Linked DNA regions of Verrucomicrobium spinosum DSM 4136 = JCM 18804. The protein of the gene in region 1 interacts with the protein of each later gene in a pairwise test. Links are inferred from orthologs where the notes say so. Each region holds a gene or a part of one and is shown on either strand. Other genes may lie near its edges. The genes, in order: ribD and accC.

The links.
Region 2: the proteins of ribD (region 1) and accC interact in binary tests that used the Escherichia coli proteins (3 or more experiments, as listed by UniProt). The link is inferred for Verrucomicrobium spinosum DSM 4136 = JCM 18804 from one-to-one orthologs.

The regions. Positions count from the first base shown.
Region 1 is NZ_ABIZ01000001.1:8,016,180-8,026,104, reverse strand. Bases 3,762-6,543 are described here. They hold ribD (bifunctional diaminohydroxyphosphoribosylaminopyrimidine deaminase/5-amino-6-(5-phosphoribosylamino)uracil reductase RibD), read right to left. Parts: upstream 5,794-6,543; coding sequence 4,729-5,793; downstream 3,762-4,728. Other genes in these bases: VSP_RS32315 (type II secretion system F family protein), read left to right, coding at 5,886-6,543; VSP_RS32325 (outer membrane protein assembly factor BamB family protein), read left to right, coding at 3,762-4,613. Outside these bases: VSP_RS32330 (DUF3857 domain-containing protein), read right to left, coding at 1-3,090; more of VSP_RS32325, read left to right, coding at 3,315-3,761; more of VSP_RS32315, read left to right, coding at 6,544-6,884; recombinase RecA, read left to right, coding at 7,007-8,131; VSP_RS32305 (dienelactone hydrolase family protein), read right to left, coding at 8,609-9,760. UniProt on the Escherichia coli protein: Converts 2,5-diamino-6-(ribosylamino)-4(3h)-pyrimidinone 5'-phosphate into 5-amino-6-(ribosylamino)-2,4(1h,3h)-pyrimidinedione 5'-phosphate.
Region 2 is NZ_ABIZ01000001.1:1,256,739-1,266,742, forward strand. What follows is about bases 3,241-6,101. They hold accC (acetyl-CoA carboxylase biotin carboxylase subunit), read left to right. Parts: upstream 3,241-3,920; coding sequence 3,921-5,282; downstream 5,283-6,101. Other genes in these bases: accB (acetyl-CoA carboxylase biotin carboxyl carrier protein), read left to right, coding at 3,255-3,800; thrB (homoserine kinase), read left to right, coding at 5,398-6,101. Outside these bases: VSP_RS04905 (proline dehydrogenase family protein), read left to right, coding at 1-3,134; more of thrB, read left to right, coding at 6,102-6,273; VSP_RS04925 (hypothetical protein), read left to right, coding at 6,323-6,568; VSP_RS33910 (PIN domain-containing protein), read left to right, coding at 6,573-6,821; lpxK (tetraacyldisaccharide 4'-kinase), read left to right, coding at 6,824-8,059; 23S rRNA (guanosine(2251)-2'-O)-methyltransferase RlmB, read left to right, coding at 9,081-9,662; preprotein translocase subunit SecG, read left to right, coding at 9,728-10,004. UniProt on the Escherichia coli protein: This protein is a component of the acetyl coenzyme A carboxylase complex; first, biotin carboxylase catalyzes the carboxylation of the carrier protein and then the transcarboxylase transfers the carboxyl group to form malonyl-CoA.

The DNA.
Region 1 (9,925 bases):
CTTGTAGCCGATCTCTTTCTGGACATGTCGTGCCAGGGCCGCCACGCGGGCCTTGGGGTCTTTGATCCCCTCCACCAGGCCTGCCGCCAGCTCCTTGATTTCCTTGCTCACCTCCAGACGGTCCTGGATTTGTTTGAGGTAGTCCTTGCCCACCGTGGACCAGTCGCCTTCCTCTCCGCCGAGCCAGAGCATGGGGCAGAGTCGCTCGACCCAGAGGGAGTAGCTCTCTCCTTCGGTGGTGCCCTGGGGCGGCACGACCCACGCCAGGAACTTGTCGTCCTTCAGGGTCCGCACGTTCCCGCCCTGGGCAAACCGGAACTTCACGTCACGGGTCTCCCCCGTGACGAAGATGGCCTCTCTGGCGACCGGGACTGAGTTGGCGAACACCCGGCGGGCGAACTCGAAATGCGTGGCGGTGGAGAGGTCCTCGATGGTGATCTCACACTCGATGGTGCAGCCGGGCTTTACCCCTTCCACCTGGAGATGCAACACCCGGTCTGAGCTGGCCGTCCCGTCGTGAAGGTCACGCACATACGCGTCATCCACCGTGGCCCGGGAGACCAGCGCACCGGCACTGTCCCGCACCTCCAGCCGGTTCATGAAAATACGCTCGGCCAGCGGATTGAACGAATATTGCAGCGAGCTGAGATCCTTGGCCCCCTGGTTGTCCAGGATCTTCACCTTCCGGTACAGCGTGCGACGGGCTGGCTTGCCCTTCATGTAGTGATAGCCGGTGGTGCGTACGAGGGAGATGGTGGACTGGCCTTCCTCCAAGTCGTCTGGCACCTTCAGCTGATCCAGTGCGGAGAGGACCTCTGGCGGGGTCTCCACCGGCGGCAGCATCTGCTTGATGTCGGAGTTGTCCCCCTGGCCGAGGGCTGCGGAGGCGGAGCGGATGGCGCTCTGCACCTCGGTGTCTTTGGGGTTTTTCTGCGCGGCCCTCTCAAAGGTCTGCTTCGCATCCTTGTACCACTTGCGGCCCATCTGGCTCCAGCCCAGGGCCATCAGGGCGCGCGGGGACTCCGCCTCGTCCTTCAGCACTTTCTCCGCCACCTCAGCCGCCCGGGTGTGTTCCCCGGCCTCGTTGCAGTATTCGGCCAGGTCATACGCGGAGCGTTTGTTGGCGGGATCAGTCGCAAGTATTTCCTCAAACTGCTGCAGGGCGAGCTTGTGGTCCCCGCTGGTGAAGACGGTCTGTGCCAGCCAGCGCCGCACATTCAGGCTGGGGCGTCGGGCCAGCCAGACCTCACCGGAGTGGATCGCGGTCTTGTAGTCCTCCTGCTCGATCAGCAGGTTGATCCAGTCCAGCAGTTCGTTTTCATCCTTCAGCCCTTTGTTGAGCAACCCCAGGAAGTGTTTTTCCGCCTGCTGGGTCTTTCCCGTCAGAGCGGTGAGCCGCGCCCTCCGGACCTCCAGTGGCAGGTGGTCGGTGAACTTTCCCTCATAGGCCTTGTAGTAATCCAGAGCTTCCCCGGCTTGTTTTGCTTTTTCCAATGAGTTGCCAATGTTCTCCAGCAGCACAGGCTCGGCCTGGGTCTGCTCGAAGGCTTGTTTGAACCACCGGGTGGCGGCTGGGTACTCCTCCCGGTTGAAGTGGTACAGGCCGATCTGGTTGCAGGCGGCCCCGTAGTCGGTCAGGGCTTCCCTGGCCACGGCCGGGGCGGTCCCCCGTGGCTCATGCAGCTCCACCGCAGACACCGCCGTCTCCACCTTCTGGAAGTCCCCCTTGTCATCGGCGGCCCAGCCGGCCACCATCACCGCGCCCGTCGGCCAGTGGGCTACTCGAACCAGGTACCGGTACCCGGTGCCATCGTCCTGCTTCATGCGGTGCCGGATCTCCAGTCCCGAGCCTGAACTGCTGGCACCGGGGGGAGTCCACGACTTCTCCGAGCTGTTCTGGTCTTCACCGTCCATGGGGTAGGTCAGATTGATGGTGGAGAGCAGAGCTCTGGCCGCGGCATCAAGATTGACTGTGCCTTCCTCAAACCGCAGGGGCACCACCACGAACGCCTCCAGATGCCGCTGGGCGGAGAAGTCGGCGAGACGCGTCAGTTCCGCCGGGTTGGACCACTCGTTCCACATGCCGGGCTCCAGATGGGTGGCGTACCCCAGCTCCGGTCTGGCCTGGTCTTTGGCAGCCTCGCCCAGGATGAGATCTTTGTTGAGCAGGCGGAAGGAGTTCATCATGGTGCTGGCCTGCGCCTTCACCAGCGTCTCCTTGTGGTCACTCCCCCAGAAGAGGATCTGCCAGCAGAGACCACCGTGGACGGCCACCCACTGGTCGTAGTAGAGATTCATCCGCACTCCGTCGGGCCTTCCGATGGTCTGGATTCTTACGAAGTCCAGTCCGTTCAAGTGAACTTTCTCCTGGGTCTGCCGCGACGTTTTGGTGCCTGGCAACGCGCGAATTTTCACCGTCTCGCTCAGATCTTCGAGCTCGTACCCGATGCCCGTCTCCTCCGCAATGACGAGCATGAAGACTTCCGAATTTTTTAGCCGGAGGGCCATGCAGGATAGCTTGTTAAGCTGTTTGTGATTCGGGATTTCCCACCAGGATTCGTCGGCGGTGACGGAAAAATTGAACTGCTCGTTTTTTATCTCGCGAGGGATTCCCGTGGTCATGCTCAAGGGGGAGTCCCCGTCACGATCCTGGATCTGTTTCGCGACATTGATGGCCGCCGTGACGCTCATGCCGAGGACGATCACGGTGGACAGGACAATGGCCCAGATCGCCTGGGCCCGCCCCTGGCGATAGCGGCCGGAGTCATAGAGGCAGAGGCCAACGATCCCGACCGCCAGACCGCCGATCATGATCACCGCCACCGTGAAGCTGACGATCATCTGCAGCACATCGTTCCGGGCGCCCATCAGCAGAGTGAAAAAGCGCACGCCAGAGGAGAGCGCCCAGGCGATCATGACGAGCAGGAGCGCGGTGACGCACAGCGTGCTGGTGGTGGGGCGGCGCATGATCTGGGTGCACCGGATCACGCCAAACACCGTCCCGAGCGCCGCAAACACAGAACCGGCGATGGCGCCTGCCTTTTCCGCAGTCTCAAAAGTCTCCGTCAGTAGGAAGGGGGTAAATTCCATGGTGCCCCTTCTAGCGTGACCCTGTGTGCGTAGGCAACTTGGTTTTTCCGTCTTTTTAACAATCACCATCCTGTTCCGGGCCGGTGAATTGACAGGGTCAGAGGCATCTGCTGCGGCACCCGCAGGCATCAGAATGAAAGATTTGCCGTCTTGGCGGTGATGACTCCCTGACCGGCCGGCGCTGACTCCGTCCGGTCGTCTGCAACCTCTGGCTTTCTCCCCCAATGCACCATCGGTTCACTCCTGTTTCTCGTTCGCTGTCACTGCTGGCCCTGATGGCGGCGGTGAACCTTTGCGCCGTTGCCATTCACCCCGTCAGGGCCAGTGGCACGGAGGAGTGGCCCCGCTTTCGCGGACCCGATGGCAATGGCCGATGGAATCCGGCAGGACGCCCTGCGGATCTGGCGGAGTCTGAGCCGCGTCTGCTCTGGAAGGCTCCTTTGGGCGGCGGCTACGGCGGCGTGACCGTGGCCCAGGGCAAGGTGTATGTGATGGACCGCCAGTCGGGCTCCGGAAAGGCGGAGGTGGAGAGGGTCCTGTGCTTTGACGCAGCCAACGGCAAGCTGCACTGGGAGCACTCCTACCCGACGAGCTACGACTCCATGGACTACGGCAACGGTCCGCGTGCCTCAGTGACAGTGCATGAAGGGCGTGCCTATACTCTTGGCGCCCGGGGCGTGGCGGTGTGTCTGGATGCGATCACCGGCAAGGTGCACTGGCAGGTGGATCTGGTGAAGGACCACGGTGGCGTCATCCCCACCTGGGGTTTCGCAGCCTCCCCCTTCCTCTGGAGGGACACCGTGCTGCTGCACTGCGGAGCGCAACCGGGTGGCAGCGTCGTGGCTCTGGACCTGGCCAGCGGGCGCGAGCGCTGGCGCGGTGGCAGTGATCCCGCCGGCTACTGCACCCCCGTCGTGATCCAGTCGCCCACCGGTCCCCAGCTCATCCAGTGGGGCCCCAAGCACATCACCAGCATGAACCCGGACTCGGGCGTGGAGCACTGGCGCTTTCCCTATGAAATCACCTATGGCGTCTCTATTGCCCAGCCCCTGTATCATGAGGGGTTGCTCTTCGTGTCCGGCTACTGGCACGGCTCCCGCGCCCTGCGTCTGGGGGAGAAGGACGTCAAGGAGGTGAACCTTGCCTGGAGCGAGGAAAAAAACCTGTGCGGCCTCATGAGCCAGCCCCTGTACAAGGACGGGTACGTGTACCTCCTCACCAAGGCGGAGGGTGTCGTCTGTTTCCGTCTTCAGGACGGCAGGGTGCAGTGGAAAGACGGCCATCAGTTGACGCCCAAAGACCGCAACCCCCAGATCAGCCTCGTCTGGCTGGATGAAAAGCAGAATCTCGCCTGCGGCCTCAATGCCAGCGGCGAGCTCTTCTACGCCCGCTTCACTCCGGAGAAGATGGAGGAGCTCGCCCGTCATCAGATCATTGGCAAGACCTGGGCGCATCCAGCGTTCGCCGGGAACCGCGTGTTCGCCAGGAGCGACTCTGAATTGCGGGCGTGGCAGGTTTGGTAGGGAGGCGAGGTTATTGGTTCGTGTGGAGGGTTATATCATGAACCTGGTGGAGCGGCCAGCAGGAGGCTGTTGGGGTGACCTCTCGCATGCTGCACGGAATCAGGGGCTGGCCACATCAACCCGCCCTCTCCGCCACTTGCCGGACAACCAACCCCCGCACGCACACATCGCTCCCCAACACCTCCACGCGTGCCTTCTCCAGCTCCACGGATTTCGCTCCCAGGGCAAAATCAAGCCCGCCCACCGCCATGGTGCCGCCGCCGCAGATTCTGGGGGCAATGTACCAGCACACCTCATCCACCGCCCCAGCGGCAAAGGCCTGGCCTAGAAGGTTGCCGCCGCTCTCCAGCAGCAAGCTGGTGATTCCCCGGGCGGCCAGTTCCTGGAGGATCTCAGGGAAACAACGTTCCCCCTCCAGCACGAGGGTTCGCTCCTTGAACTCGTCATTGAACAGGTTCGCGCCCCTGGGCAAATCCCCTCCGCGGGTCACCACCACGCGCCAGGGCTGGATCTTCCCCTCCGGTACGGCATCGCCGCGCAACGTGAGCCGCGGGTTGTCACGGCGGAGCGTCTCCGCGCCGATGAGGATGGCGTCACTCTGCACCCGCAACTGCATGGCATGAGCGCGTGAGACCTCGCTGGTGATCCACTGGGATTCCCCCGGAGGGCGGGTGAGGCGGCCATCCAGGCTTTGCCCCGCCTTGGCCACCACATAGGGCAGGCCGGTCGTGATCCATTTGGCAAAGGGGCGCAGTACCTCCTCGCACTCCTCACGCAGGACGCCGCTCAACACCGCGATGCCCGCCTCCTGGAGCAGACGGTCGGCCGCCCCGGCATGCCCCGGATTGGGATCCGTGGCTCCATAGACGACGCGGCTCACCCCGGCCTTCGCCAGCGCCACCGTGCATGCGCCAGTGCGACCGTGGGTGGAGCAGGGTTCGAGGGTGACATAGGCCGTCGCCCCGCGAATCTCCGCCCCGTGACCGTTCGCTTCTGCGTTCCGTAGAGCCTCCACCTCCGCGTGTGGCTGGCCCACCCGATGGTGCCAGCCCTGTCCGATGAGGCGGCCCTCATTCACCAGGACCGCGCCTACGGCGGGGTTGGGCGAGGTGAGACCAATACCACGCCGGGCCTCGGCCAGGGCCAGGCGCATCCACTTTTCGTCTTCTGGGAGCTGCATGTGAGGAACCTCCTCCGCTCTACCACACAAAGATGCCCTTTCACCGGAAAACCTTTGTGTTGCGCCCCCGGCCTGTGTTTTGATGCGCGTGCATGACGACCAAGCAGCGCGCCCAGCTTTACCATGAATTTGCCAAGCTGTTGGGGGCGGGCATGCATCTGGACCGCTCCGTGGATTTGCTGCTGGAGCAGGGGCCCCCGGCTTCCATGCGTTCCTACCTGAACGGCATCAAACAAGGGCTGGCCGAACGGCTCAGCTTCACAGAATCCGTGGCCCGGCACAACGCCGGCATTGTCACACCCCTGGAGATCAGCCTGCTGGATGCTGGGGAGAAAGGCGGCCGCCTCGAGGCCTCCTGCGAGCACCTCGCGCACTACTTCGAGCTTCGCCAAAAGAGCCGGGACAAGGCCATCGGGGCCCTCATTTACCCCGTGCTTCTGCTGCATGTGGGCGCTCTCTTCCCGGATTTCACCCGCATGTGGAATGGCGGCGGCTTGCAGGACTACCTGCTCCAGACCGGCGGTCGCTTGCTGATGATCTGGGCGGCGCTAGCCGTGTTGGGGGCCTGCTGGTGGTTCGTGCTCAAGATGGCCGCCCAGTCCCCTGGGGTGGACCGCTTGCTGGGCAGCATTCCGCTGGTGGGCGGCGCACGTCGCCACTGGGCGCTCGCCCGGTTCTGTCAGGTGTTCGAGACGGGGCTGCTGGCGGCTTTGCGCATCTCAGAAATCCTGCGGATGGCGGGTAAAGCCTCCCAGAGCGCCGTGCTGGAGGGGGCAGGCTTCAAGGCCGCCCAGAGTGTGGAGGACGGTCAGGCCCTGGCACCAGCGCTGAAAGCTACCGGAGCGCTTCCCAAATCCTTGGGGAGCGCCGTGGATACCGCGGAACAGACAGGAACACTGGACATCGAGATGGGTCGCTGGGCTCGCGCCGAGGCCGAGCTCGCCTCCCGCGCCCAAGATCGGGCCGCCGAGTGGCTGCCCCGCATTTTTTACGTCTTGGTGTTGCTTTACATCGCTTGGCGGGTGATCAGCATGGCCCTCAGCTACATGGGCCCGCATGGCATGATTCAGCAGATGCTGGACGGCATCTAAGCCTCCTGCACTGGGGCAGTGACCTCCAGTGCAGAAACATTTCTCAAAATAGGAGTTGCAACTCCTGTTCAATCGAACATTATCGCTCTCAACTGTTCACCAAACTCTAATACCGACACCGTATGGCCCGCGCACCCAAAGAAACGTCCTCTGAACCCGTCTCCAACAAGATTGCAGACGCCCGGGCCAAGAATCTGGAGATGGCGATCCAGCAGATTCACAAGGATTATGGTGAAGGTTCCATCCTGCGGATGGGCGAGGAGAATCGCACGGAAATCTCCATCATTCCTACTGGCAACCTCCTTATTGACCAAGCTCTTGGCATAGGCGGCTTTCCCCGCGGTCGTGTGGTCGAAGTGTACGGCCCGGAATCTTCCGGTAAAACCACGCTGACCCTCACGGTCATCGCCCAGGCTCAGAAAACCGGCGGTCTGGCCGCCTTCATCGACGTGGAGCATGCTCTTGATCCCAACTACGCCCGGAAACTGGGAGTGAAGATGGAAGAGCTCCTCGTCTCCCAGCCCAGCAGCGGTGAAGAAGCCCTGCGCATCTGTGAGACGCTGGTGCGCTCCAACGCCCTTGATGTGATCGTCATCGACTCCGTGGCCGCCCTCGTCACCCGCCAGGAACTGGAAGGGGAGATCGGCGACGCCACCGTGGGGGCCCAAGCCCGCCTTATGAGCGCGGCCCTACGGAAGCTCACCGCCATCATCTCCAAAGCCCGCACTTGCTGCATCTTCACCAACCAGATCCGTGAGAAGGTGGGCGTCATGTTCGGCAACCCCGAGACGACCCCTGGTGGCAAGGCCCTTAAGTTCTACTCCAGCGTCCGCATCGACATCCGCCGTATTGGAGCCATCAAGAGCTCGGACGGCACCACCACCGGGAACCGCACCAAGGTCAAGGTGGTGAAAAACAAGCTCGCGCCTCCGTACACTGAGGCCGAGTTTGACATCATGTACAACGAAGGCATCAGCGGCGTGGGTTCGCTGCTCGACCTCGCCCTCGAGTACGACATCCTTCAGAAGCGCGGATCGTGGATCAGCTACAAGGGCACTCAACTCGCCCAAGGGCGCGACGCTTGCAAAGAGGCCCTCAAGGCCGACACCGCCCTTTATGCGGACGTCGAAGAGCAGGTCAAAGCCCGCCTCGCTGAGAAACTCGCCAACAGCGGTAGCAAAAGCAGCCGCAGCAACGGCGCGGGCCTGCCCAGCGCCGCCATCAGCGACGACGAAGCCGGAGAATAATTCACCGGGGAAGGACAGCAGGGCAATGCCAGGCTGGCTCGCACCCCTCTGCGTCGGTTCCACGATCTCGGCAGCGGACAGATCCTGTCCGCTGGAGGGAAGTCCGTCGGCGCATTATTTATCTCGGGGAGACTGGGGCCATTTTTGTTCCTCGGTTACTGACACACCCCCTGAAACTAAAGAAGCCGGACGGACCGAGTGGCCCCGTCCGGCTTCTTCTCTTGTCGGGCATGGTCGAGAAGTCGTCCGACCGTCTTCGTCGGTCCGGGGCGCATGTCCCATGACCGTGGCGCTGCCTTGCCTTCGGGACTGAACTGGGCGCGGGAGGCTCAGGGCGTGCCGTCGGTGGCAGAGGGGCTGAGTTGAACGCATGTCCTTGCTACGATGGTGCCGATCGCGACCATCCACCCAGTGCGCTTGGAAGCCCTCCACAGTGGGTGGCAATGTCACAATGGAATGTTTTTGTCCAAACAGGGTCTAAGAACCTCCCGCCACCTTCCCTTCCCTCTGGAACGACTGCCAGTCTTTGGCAAACGCTTCATTCACCAACCAAGATGCGGTTGCCTTCTCGCCGGAGTAGGTCTGAAACGGGGCGGTCTTGAGCGTCTGATACCCACCTGTAGCCGGATCCCAGTTCTTCCCCAGGTTGCCGGATTCCACGGCGGGCACGGTCAGTTTGATCGGTCCTTTTCCCGGATCACTATCTGTGGGTACCCGGGCGGCGAAAGTATGGCGGAGGAAGGAGAAGACGAGGGGCCAGGTCTTCCCGCCGGGGCCGTGACCCGTCTTGGGCTCCACGGTAGAGGTCCAGAGGGCGGCGTGTTTCTTGCGCATGACTTCCACCACGGTCAGGTTTTCCTCCTTGGAAGGGCGGGCGAGGAAGGGATCGTCTTCGCCAAAGATCACAAGCCCAGGCACTTGAGCCGCTCCGGGCTGGTACACCTGGAAGGTCGTGCCGGGTCGCATGGACACCCAGGCCCAGACGCGGCTGCTCTCGGTGGCGGTGAAAATGGCAGAGAAGCCGGTGCCGTTGGAGTGACCGTAGAGGAAGAGCGGCGCGTTCGCCAGCTCAGGGTGTCCCGACTTTTGGCCGAATTCCTTGAGCCGGTCGTAAAGCAGACTGCGGGGCCAGAAGCCACGCTGCATGGGATTGCCCACGAACTTGAACAGTGCGAGGTTTAGCTCTGTAGCCAGCTTGCGCAGTTCCGGATGTTTGAAGAGGTTTTCTCCACTGCCGTGACCGGACATGACCACGATGCCCTTTGCGGTTTTCACGCCGGCGGGGATCCATAGGTCAAACTTCACGTCCTCCTTCTTCCCCTCGCCCTTGGCTGCCACCGCCTGCCGCCACTCTTCATCGGTGAGCCGCCAGTCCCAGTTGCGGGACACCGCCTGCTGCGGGGAGGGCGTGCCCCACTTGGCCTCATCCAGCACACCGTCCCAGGTTTTCTGTTCCTTGGGCTGCGTGTTGGCCCGCACCCAGCCGAGGCTGTGACACTCCGGGAGCTGCACGGTCTCGGTGAGCTCTACATCGGAGGCGTGGACCGCAGACGCAATCCCCGCTGTCAGGGCGAGCAGGGAGAGGCTGCGGATGGCAGCATGAAGAGGCGGCAGGAACGAAGGGCGCATGAGCGTGGATAGAGACAGGGAACGAGGCGAGACCGGATAGTAATGGGCCAGAGTGCGGGTCTTATCATCACGTCTGCGCTTTTCTCCATGGCACCGACAGTGGCAGGGTGGGCTTAAGTGGACGTGATGCCTCGAACTAGGGGGGGCGGTCAGCGAAATGTTGAG
Region 2 (10,004 bases), 6.8 Mb from region 1 along the record:
TCCTGGGGGAAGCCATCCTCAGCGAGGCAGAGGCAGCGCGGCGGATGGAGCAGTATGTGGAGGCCATGCGCTCACCGGAGACGGAGGTGTTCTCCGTCAAGATCTCCACGCTCTACTCCCAGATGTCGCCACTGGCGCGGGAGCACACGCTGGGCGTGCTTTGTGACCGGTTGGAGAAGCTCTACCGGACGGCGCAGGAGCATGTCTTTCTCCGCCCGGACGGCATTCGCGTGCCCAAGTTCCTGTATCTCGACATGGAGGAGTACCGTGACCTCAGCCTGACCTGCGAGGCCTTCATGCGCACGCTGGACCGGCCCGGTCTGGAGAAGGTGGCGGCGGGCCTGGCTCTGCAGGCCTACATTCCGGACTCTGCCCAGTGGCAACGGCGGATCAACGAATGGGCCCGACGCCGGGTGGCGGCGGGCGGTGCGCCTGTGACGCTGCGGATTGTTAAAGGCGCGAACCTGGAGATGGAGCGGGTGGAGGCCTCCATCCGCGGCTGGCCCCAGGCTCCCTACAAGAGCAAGCTGGAGACGGACGCGAACTACAAGCGCCTGTTGCACGAGGGTTTCCGGCCGGAGAACCTCGCGGCGGTGCGTCTCGGCATCGCTTCACACAATCTCTTTGATGTCGCCTACGCCCTGGTGCTGGTGGGGGAGGGGCGGGCGCTGGACCGCGTGCAGTTTGAGATGCTGGAAGGCATGGCCAACCCCCAGCGCCGCGCGCTCCTGGAGAAGATCTCCAACCTGCTGCTCTATGCCCCGGCGTGCGGGAAGGAGCAGTTCGTCAGCGCCATCGGCTACCTGATCCGGCGGCTGGATGAGAACACGGGCGGGGAGAACTTCCTGCGCCATGCGTTTCACCTCGAACCCGGCAGCCCTGCGTGGAAGCTGCTCTCCGGCGGGTTCGTGGAGTCATTCTCCCTCCTGCCGGTGCTTTCGGACGCGCCGCGCCGCATCCAGGACCGGGCCCTGCCGGTTATCCCGCGGGAGATGCGCGAGTTTGTGAACGAACCGGACACGGACTGGAGCCTGCCGCAGAATGGCGGGTGGGCGGCTCGACTGCTGGATGCAGCCCGGGAGGGCTGGTATGGGGTGCCGTTTGCGGTGGCTGGACGTGAGATCAGCAGCGGCAGAAAGACGCGCCCCCTGGTGGATCCGTCGCGCCCGGGCCACCCATTGGGGGAGGTAAGTCTTCCGGCTGCGGATGAGATTGATGATGCGGTGGAAGCTGCGGTCAAGGATGAGGACGGCTGGCGCGCCCTGACCCCGGCGGCGCGCACGGACTTCCTGAAACGCGTGGCGCATGAGATCCGCAAGGCGCGGGGGCATCTGATGACGGCGGCGCTGGCAAATACGGGGAAGGTCTTCGCTGAGTCGGATCCCGAGGTGAGTGAGGCGGTGGACTTCGTGGAGTACTATGCGAGGTCGGCACAGTATTTCTCTGAGCAGCTCGGACCTCACGTGGAGGCCAGGGGAAAGGGCGTGGTGGTGGTGGTCTCCCCCTGGAACTTCCCGATCGCCATCCCCTGCGGGGGTGTGGCGGCCGCTCTCGCAGCGGGGAATACGGTGATTCTCAAGCCGGCTTCGGATGCGGTGGTGCCAGCGTGGGAGCTCTGCCAGTGTTTCTGGAGGGCTGGGGTGTCGCGGAAGACGTTGCAATTCCTGCCCTGTAGCGGGGCGGATGCTGCGCGGCTGGTGCAGCATCCCGGTGTGGACTCCGTCATTCTCACAGGCGGCACGGCCACTGCGCTGGCCATGCTGGAGGCAAAACCCGGGATGCATCTGGTGGCGGAGACGGGCGGTAAAAATGCCACCATCGTCACCGCCATGGCGGATCGCGATCAGGCCATCAAGAACGTGCTGCATTCCGCCTTCAGCCATAGCGGGCAAAAGTGCTCTGCCACGTCCCTGCTGCTGCTGGAGGCGGAGGTGTATGACGACCCGGAATTCAAGCGGGGGCTGGGGGAGGCGGTCATGAGCTTGCGGGTGGGGTCCGCCTGGGAGCTCTCTACCAAGATGGGGCCGCTGATCCGCCCTCCTACGGGTGAGCTCCAAACCGCCCTGACGACGCTGGAGCCGGGGGAATCCTGGGCTCCCGCGCCGCGCTGCCTCGATGGCAATCCGCACCTGTGGACTCCCGGCGTGAAGTGGGGCGTGCAGCCTGGGAGCGTGACGCATCTCACTGAGTTCTTCGGGCCGGTGCTGGGGGTGATGCGGTTTGAGAAACTGTCTGAAGCCATCGAGCTGGTCAATGCCACAGGGTACGGCCTGACCAGTGGTCTGGAGAGCCTGGATGACCGGGAGCAAGACGAATGGCGGCAAGGGGTGCAGGCGGGCAATCTCTACATCAACCGCACAACGGTGGGGGCTGTGGTGCTGCGCCAACCGTTTGGCGGCATGGGCAAGAGTGCCTTTGGTGCCGGGATCAAGGCGGGCGGCCCCAACTATGTTGCTCAGTTCATGGATTTTCGTGAGACGGTGCCGGCCCTCCCAGCCGCCCCGCGTCCCGGGTCGGAGCTCGGGCGTTTCCTGGAGGCGCTCCAGGGCTGGGACACGCTGAACCTCATGGAGAACAGCCGCCTGGTGGCGGCCTTCTCCAGCTACGAGCGGGCCTGGACGACTGAGTTCTCCCAGGAGCACGACACCTTTCGTCTGCTGGGGCAGGACAATCTGCGTCGCTATCTCCCGGTGAAAAATCTGCGCATCCGCGTGACGGCCGCGGATACACCTTTCGATTTATTTGCCCGCGTTGCCGCAGGGCGCGTGGCAGGTTGTGATCTCACCCTAAGCGTGCCTCCTGGGACGGAGTGGCGGCCCTTGAGCCGCCTGCGGGAGGCCACGGCCGGGTGGGAGTCCGGCATAAAGTTTGTGGAGGAGAGTGATGCGGATTTGGTGCAGGTAATCAGGGAGCGAAAGACGGAGCGCCTCCGGTACGCGAGGCCTCAGGATGTGCCGGTGGCCGTGCGTCGGGCGGCTGCGGCGCAGCAGATCTTTGTGGCGGATGTGCCCGTGCTCATGGAGGGGCGCCTGGAACTGCTCTGGTATGTCCGCGAGCAGAGCCTGAGCTGCGATTACCATCGTTATGGAAATTTGGGCGGAAGGGTGGGAGAGGTGCGCGCGCTGCCGGATTGACCCGGAGTTCCTCAGCCTCAGGCGGGGCGGCAGAACAGGGGGGGAGGGACCCCGGGTCCCTTTTTCCTTGCCAATCCCCATATCCTCGCTTCCTATCACAGCTTCCGAACATTGCCCTACATGGAAGACAACTCCAACCAAACGAAAGACGCTCCGGGTCTGGATCTCAAAGAAATCCGGCAAATCGTGGATTTGATGAGCAAGAACGACCTGTCCGTTTTCCATCTGGAACATGGCTCGTTCAAGATCAAGCTGCGTCGCGGCTCTGACATTGAGGCCGCCAAAGATCTCCTTTCCAAGATGCCCATTTCCGCCGGGGTAACGACCGTGGCGGCCCCCTATGCGACGGCACCTGCCGCCGCTCCTGTTTCCGCTGCCCCTGCGGCAGCCCCGGCACCCGCTGCGGCGGCACCTGCTGCCTCCGAGCCTGCCGGCCCGACGATCAACTCCCCGATGGTGGGCACCTTCTATCGCGCTCCTGGCCCGAATGAGAAGCTGTTCGTCAACGTGGGCGACACCGTGGATGAGAACACGGTGGTCTGCATCATCGAGGCGATGAAGGTCATGAACGAAATCAAGGCAGAAGCCCGTGGCACCATCGCCCGCGTCCTGGTGGATGACACGAGGCCGGTGCAGTACGGTCAGCCCCTCTTCGAGCTCAAGTAAGCTCGCCTCAACCTTCGCCAGAACCTCCGTATTGCTCACGCTCTGGTGAGTCCGGGGGCAGGGACAGAATCAACGCAGCCAGACTGACGCCCCGCCCCTTCCTTTCTCTCCCACACCGAAATGTTTCGAAAAGTTCTTGTCGCCAACCGTGGTGAAATCGCCCTGCGCGTCATCCGCGCCTGCAAAGAGCTGGATGTAAAAACGGTGGCGGTCTACTCCGAGGCGGACGTGGACTCCATGCACGTGCATCTCGCGGATGAGGCCATCTGTATCGGGCCTGGTCCCAGCTCTGAGAGTTACCTCAAGATCCCCCGCATCATCAGCGCGGCGGAGATTGCCAACGTGGACGCCATCCACCCCGGCTATGGCTTCCTCAGTGAGAAGGCCGAGTTCGCGGAAATCTGCCAGCGCTGCAAGATCAAGTTCATCGGGCCCTCGCCCGAGGTGATCAGCATGATGGGCGATAAAAACACCGCCCGTGCCACAGCCCGCCGCCTGGGTGTGCCGATCACGCCTGGGTCTGATGGCATCATCGAGACCGAGGAGCAGGCTTTTGAGATTGCCCGCCGCATTGGTTATCCCGTCATGATCAAGGCCTCCGCCGGTGGTGGTGGTCGCGGCATGCGCCCGGTGCTCAATGAGGCCACGCTCCGCTCCAGCTTCCAGCAGGCCAGCATGGAGGCGCTCAAGTGCTTCGGTGACGGCTCCGTGTACATGGAGAAGCTCGTGGAGCGCCCGCACCACATCGAGTTCCAGGTCGTGGCGGACAGCCACGGCAACGTCGTTCACCTGGGTGAGCGCGACTGCTCCATGCAGCGCCGCAACCAGAAGATCATCGAGGAGTGCCCCTCTCCGAAGATCTCTGACGAGATCCGCCAGGCCATGGGTGAAGCCACGGTCAAGCTCTGCAAAGAGATCGGCTACGAGAACTGCGGCACCATCGAGTACCTCGTGGACAATGAAGGGAAGAATTTCTACTTCATGGAGATGAACACCCGCATTCAGGTGGAGCACCCCATCACCGAAGAGGTGTACGGCTGCGACCTGATCAAGGAGCAGATCCGCATCGCGGCGGGCCTGCCCATCTCTGAGCACGTGCTGAAGAACACGCCCCGTGCCCACTCCATCGAGTGCCGCATCAACGCAGAGGATCCAGACCGCAACTTCGCCCCCAGCCCAGGCAAGATCAATCACTGGTATGCCCCTGGTGGACGTGGTGTGCGCGTGGATACCCACGTGTACTCTGGCTACACGGTGCCTCCGTACTATGACTCGATGATCGCCAAGCTCATCGTCACCGGTGCCACGCGTGACATCGCCATCCGCCGCATGCGGCGTGCCCTGGGCGAGTTCATGATTCACGGCATCAAAACGACGATCCCGCTGCAGAGCAAGATCATCATGACGAGCGATTTCCAGAATGCCAAGTACGACATCACCTGGGTGGAGAACTTCCTCCGCCAGGAAGGTCTGAAGGGCTAGGCGAGAACATCGCGATACGCCTTCGAGGCACCTTGGGTCTTCCCGAGGTGCCTTTTTTTGTCGTCACCCCGGGTGCTGTTGTTTGCCTTTGCCACTGATTGGTCTTTTATGCGGCGTGTCTTCTTCTGTCACCATCTCTGTGCCTGCCACATCGGCCAACATCGGTCCGGGCTATGATTGTCTGGGCCTGGCGCTCTCGCTTTACAATCAGGTCACCGTGACCCGGTTGGAAGGGGCGCCGCGCATTGAGCCGCATCACGCGATGGTGGAGACCATTGCCGCCTTGTTCTTCCAGCAGCGGGACGTCGCGGCCGCGCCTTTTGCGTTCTCCTGGTCCATCGGTGGCGATGTGCCGCAGTCCCGTGGTCTGGGCAGCAGCGTCACGGTACGGCTTGGCGTCCTGATGGGGTTGAATGAACTCTGCGGGAGGCCGCTGAACAAGCAGCAGCTCTTTGCCCTCTGCTCGGAGGCAGAAGGCCATCCCGACAACGTGGCTCCGGCGGTGTTTGGTGGCTTTGCCCTGGCCAACAGCCGGCAGTGGTTCCGGTTTGAGGTTCAGCCCCGCCTGAAGGCCGTGCTGCTCATTCCTGACTTCGAGGTCGAGACTGTGCACGCCCGCAGCGCCTTGCCAGAAAGCGTGCCGCACCATGACGCCGCCCGGAATACCGCCAACGCCTGCACCCTCGTGGCCGCCTTCGCCACGGGCGAGTATGAGCGCATTGGCGATTCCTTGGAGGACTTCCTGCACCAGCCCTACCGTCGGCACCTGGTGCCCGGCCTCTTTGAGGCCATCGGTGCCGGGGTGAAGGCCGGGGCCATCGGCGGCTACCTGAGCGGTTCCGGCTCCACCATCGCCTGCCTCGCCACCGCGGAGGATACGGAGTCCATCGCCCAGGCCATGAAAAATGCCCTGGTGCAGACCGGGGCCACCGGCCGTACGGTGGTGGTGCCTGCCGACAACGTGGGGGCGAGTGTGGTCTCCCAAGGTTGACTTGAGCCCAGCCGCCGCGATACTCGATTTAAGCAGACGCGTTCACGTTATGGTCAATGCCACCTTTCCCGCGGATATCCTGGTTGGCCTGGACTTGCACGAAGGTGACAAGGTCGAAGGCATCGTCCACGACGGGGTTGTGACGCTGCACATCGCGGAGCGGGCTGCGGGTGATTTCAGCAGCAGCGTTGAGCCGGTGAAGCAATTCCTGGCGCAATGGTCGGGAAGGTTCACGCTGGATGACTGCGATAGCGATTCGCGCTTGGATTATCTCACTCAAAAACACTTGAGGTAAGCCCGTGCGAGTTTTTTTGGATGCCAACATTCTGCTGGACGTCGCGCTAAAGCGCCCTGGCTTGCACGACGCCAGCGGCACTGTGCATCTTGAGCGGGCGTTTGCGTTGGGCATGGGGGATTTTGAAGACGCCATGCAAGTTGCCACTGCTGAGGCGGCAGAAGCGCAGGTCATTGTGACGCGAAACCTTGCAGACTTTGCTGCCTCTCCAGTGAGGGTGGTGTCGCCCGAAGCATTTGTTACTCTCACCTGATCATGGATCTCAAAGACCAACTTGAAGACCTGGAGCAGTGGGCCATTGAGGTCATCCTGCACAACAAGCAGGGGTTCAAGGAAAGTCTGGCCCGGTTCATGTTGCACGGGCTGTCATGGATCTATGCCGGCGCGGTGCAGTTGCGCATCAAGCTCTATCGGGAGCGCTACATCCGTGACCATCATGTGGGCGTGCCGGTCATCAGCATCGGCAACCTGACGGTGGGCGGCACGGGCAAGACGCCGGTGGCTGAGCTGCTGGCGAGGGCCTTGCAGAAGGAAGGGCGCAACGTGGCCATTCTCAGCCGCGGCTACAAGAGCAAGCGGCAGAGGCGGGTGCGTTTCTGGACCAAGTGGCTGGCCCGCATCCGGGGCGAGGAGCTGCCGCAAAATCCGCCCCGGGTGGTCAGCAATGGAGAGCGCGTGCTGCTGGACAGTCACACGGCCGGGGATGAGCCCTTCATGCTGGCGAGCAACCTGCCCGGCGTGCCGGTGGTGGTGGACAAGGACCGCGTGAAGGCCGGTCTGTATGCCATCAGGCAGTTCAACTCGGATGTGCTCCTGCTGGATGACGGGCTGCAGTACGTGCGGCTCAAGCACCGGCTGGACATGGTGTTGATTGACCGAACCGCCCCCTGGGGCAACGGTTTCCTGCTGCCCCGTGGCACCCTGCGGGAACCCCCGCGCCATCTGAAGCGCGCCAGCTACATCTTCCTCACCAAGTGCGACAGCTCGGACAACACCGAGATCATCCGTGAGCTGCGCAAGTACAACCGGGTGGCGGAGATCATCGAGTGCCGCCACCGGCCCAAGTACCTGGAGAACATCCACACCCGCGAGCGGGTTTCGTTGGAAAAGATCTACGGCGCCCACGTGGGGGCCGTCAGCGGCATTGCGGTGCCGGAGAGCTTCGAGAGCGGCCTCCGCAAGCTGGGTGCCAAGGTGGATGTGACCCTCCGCTTTGCGGACCATCACCGGTTTACGTTGAAAGACATCCGCAACTTCATTGATCGCTGCGAGCGCCGCGATGTGGAGATGATCGTCACCACCGAGAAGGACTTCGTTCGGTTCCCGGAAATAAGAAACCCCGAGGTGCCCATCTACTTCTTGCGTGTGGAGATTGAGATCGTGAACGGCAGGGAAATCTTCGACCGCATGGTGCGCATCCTCTGCGAGCCCCGGGAGGTGCCGCGGCCGGTGTACGGGTCAGAGCTGGCGGGTTTGCCGTTGGAGCAGTGAGGGCCGGTGCGTCAGTGGGCAGTGGGCAGTGGGCAGTGGGCAGTGGGCAGTGGGAAGTGGGCAGTGGGCAGTGGGCAGTGGGCAGTGGGCGGCGCGTCAGTGGGCAAGGTGTTGGGGGCGGGCTTGGTGGGGTGGAGGTTGTGTCGGCTTGCGGAGGCCTTGGTTGTGGGCAGCAGGAGGTGATTGGTGATTCTGCCCTGCAATAGGAGCGGAGAGGAGTTGGAGTTCCGCTTTTAAGCGGTCAGGTTCCGCAGTGTCGAGTGCATCGTCACAGGGAGAGGGCGAGAAATTGGGAGGAAATTGCTGGGACTTCATGCCTTCGGCATCTGGTGCTTGTGGGACCAAGAGCGTCGTGGGTGCCGCTTCTTCCCCATTTTCCCGTTCTCTGACTTTGGCGATGCGTTGGGTAACGTGGGGCCTGGCCGCTTAAAAGCCAATGCCATCAGGGAAAACGCATCGTCTTGCTGTTTTGCCTTGGCGCGCCTCGGAGCCGCGATGGTGCAGCCGCCACGACTGTAACTGGTGAGCCCCATTCAGAAGGGCCGAAGTTCCGGGTTCATACCAGCCTGGGGCAACGCCCCAGGGATAGATGGCCAAACTACCCTTGAGGGCTGTAGGCCCGGTGTCATCAAGTCTGCCTATGACGAGCATCCCTGAATGACGTCGGGCCTACAGCCCTCAACCTCTAAAACGAGCGCCTACCTTGGGCGTTGCCCAAGGCTGCAATGATGCCGGACCTTCGGCCCTCAATACTTTCACAAAAGGGAGATGCTCGCCCTCTCCACTTTTCCCTGATGGCATTGGTCCCGCATGCGGGACGGAACTCCAACTCCTCTCCGCTCCCCTGATCATTGACGCATTGGGATGCCTCCGGCCGAGGTCCGTGTCTTGGCAGCCCATCGATGAGCATTTTATCCCCGTGGCTGCGCCCGGCCTCCTGCAACCTGCGAACCAAGAACTCCCCCCCAACATCCCGCAAAGAATCTCTTGCACAGAGGCCAATCCTTTGCGGCTATTCCCCATGCGCCGACAGGAGAATCAAGCCAGAGCCAACAAACATTCCAACCCGACTGCTTCGATCCGTATTTATGAGGAGGACGATCTGGCGAGCGTCCTGGCGGACAAGCCCAATCCTCTGGTTCTGGTTCTCGACTGCATTCAGGATCCGCACAATCTGGGTGCCTGTCTGAGAACGGCGGATGCGGCGGGGTGTGATCTGGTGGTGATGCCAAAGGACAAGACGGCTCCCATCTCGGATACGGTCATTCGCGTGGCCTGTGGCGGGGCGGAGAACGTTCCGATTGCCCGCGTCACGAATCTGGCCCGGGCCATGGACAAGCTGAAGGACCTGGGGGTCTGGTTTGTAGGCACGGAGGATGAGGGCAAGCAGTCCATCTATGACGTGGATCTCAAGGGGCCGATTGGCATCGTCATGGGAGCGGAAGGGGAGGGTATGCGCCGTCTCACTGGCGAGCGTTGCGACTTTCTGGTCAAGATCCCCATGACGGGGCAGGTGCCGTGCCTGAATGTGAGCGTGGCCACCGGGGTTTGCCTCTTTGAGGTGGTCCGCCAGCGCCTTTCTGGGGGTGGTCGCCGCCGGTAGGACTTGACCGGGGGTGCCCTTTTCCCTTGTGCCCTCACAGAACTGTGCCATACTCGCCGCCCTTTATGGACTATCTCATAGGCTTCCTCCTTGTGCTGCAGGTGCTGATCTGCCTGCTGCTCATTCTCATTGTGCTCATGCAACGTCCTCGTCAGGAAGGGCTTGGCGCGGCATTCGGCAGCGGCACCATGGATCAGGCTTTCGGCGCGCACACCACCACGGTCCTGCAGAAAGGCACCACCTGGCTGGGCATTGGATTCTACGTGATCACGTTTGTCCTGGCGGTGCTCGTGGCTCACAAAGATGGCTCCAAGGCCAACGTTCCTGCTCTGATTGATGAAG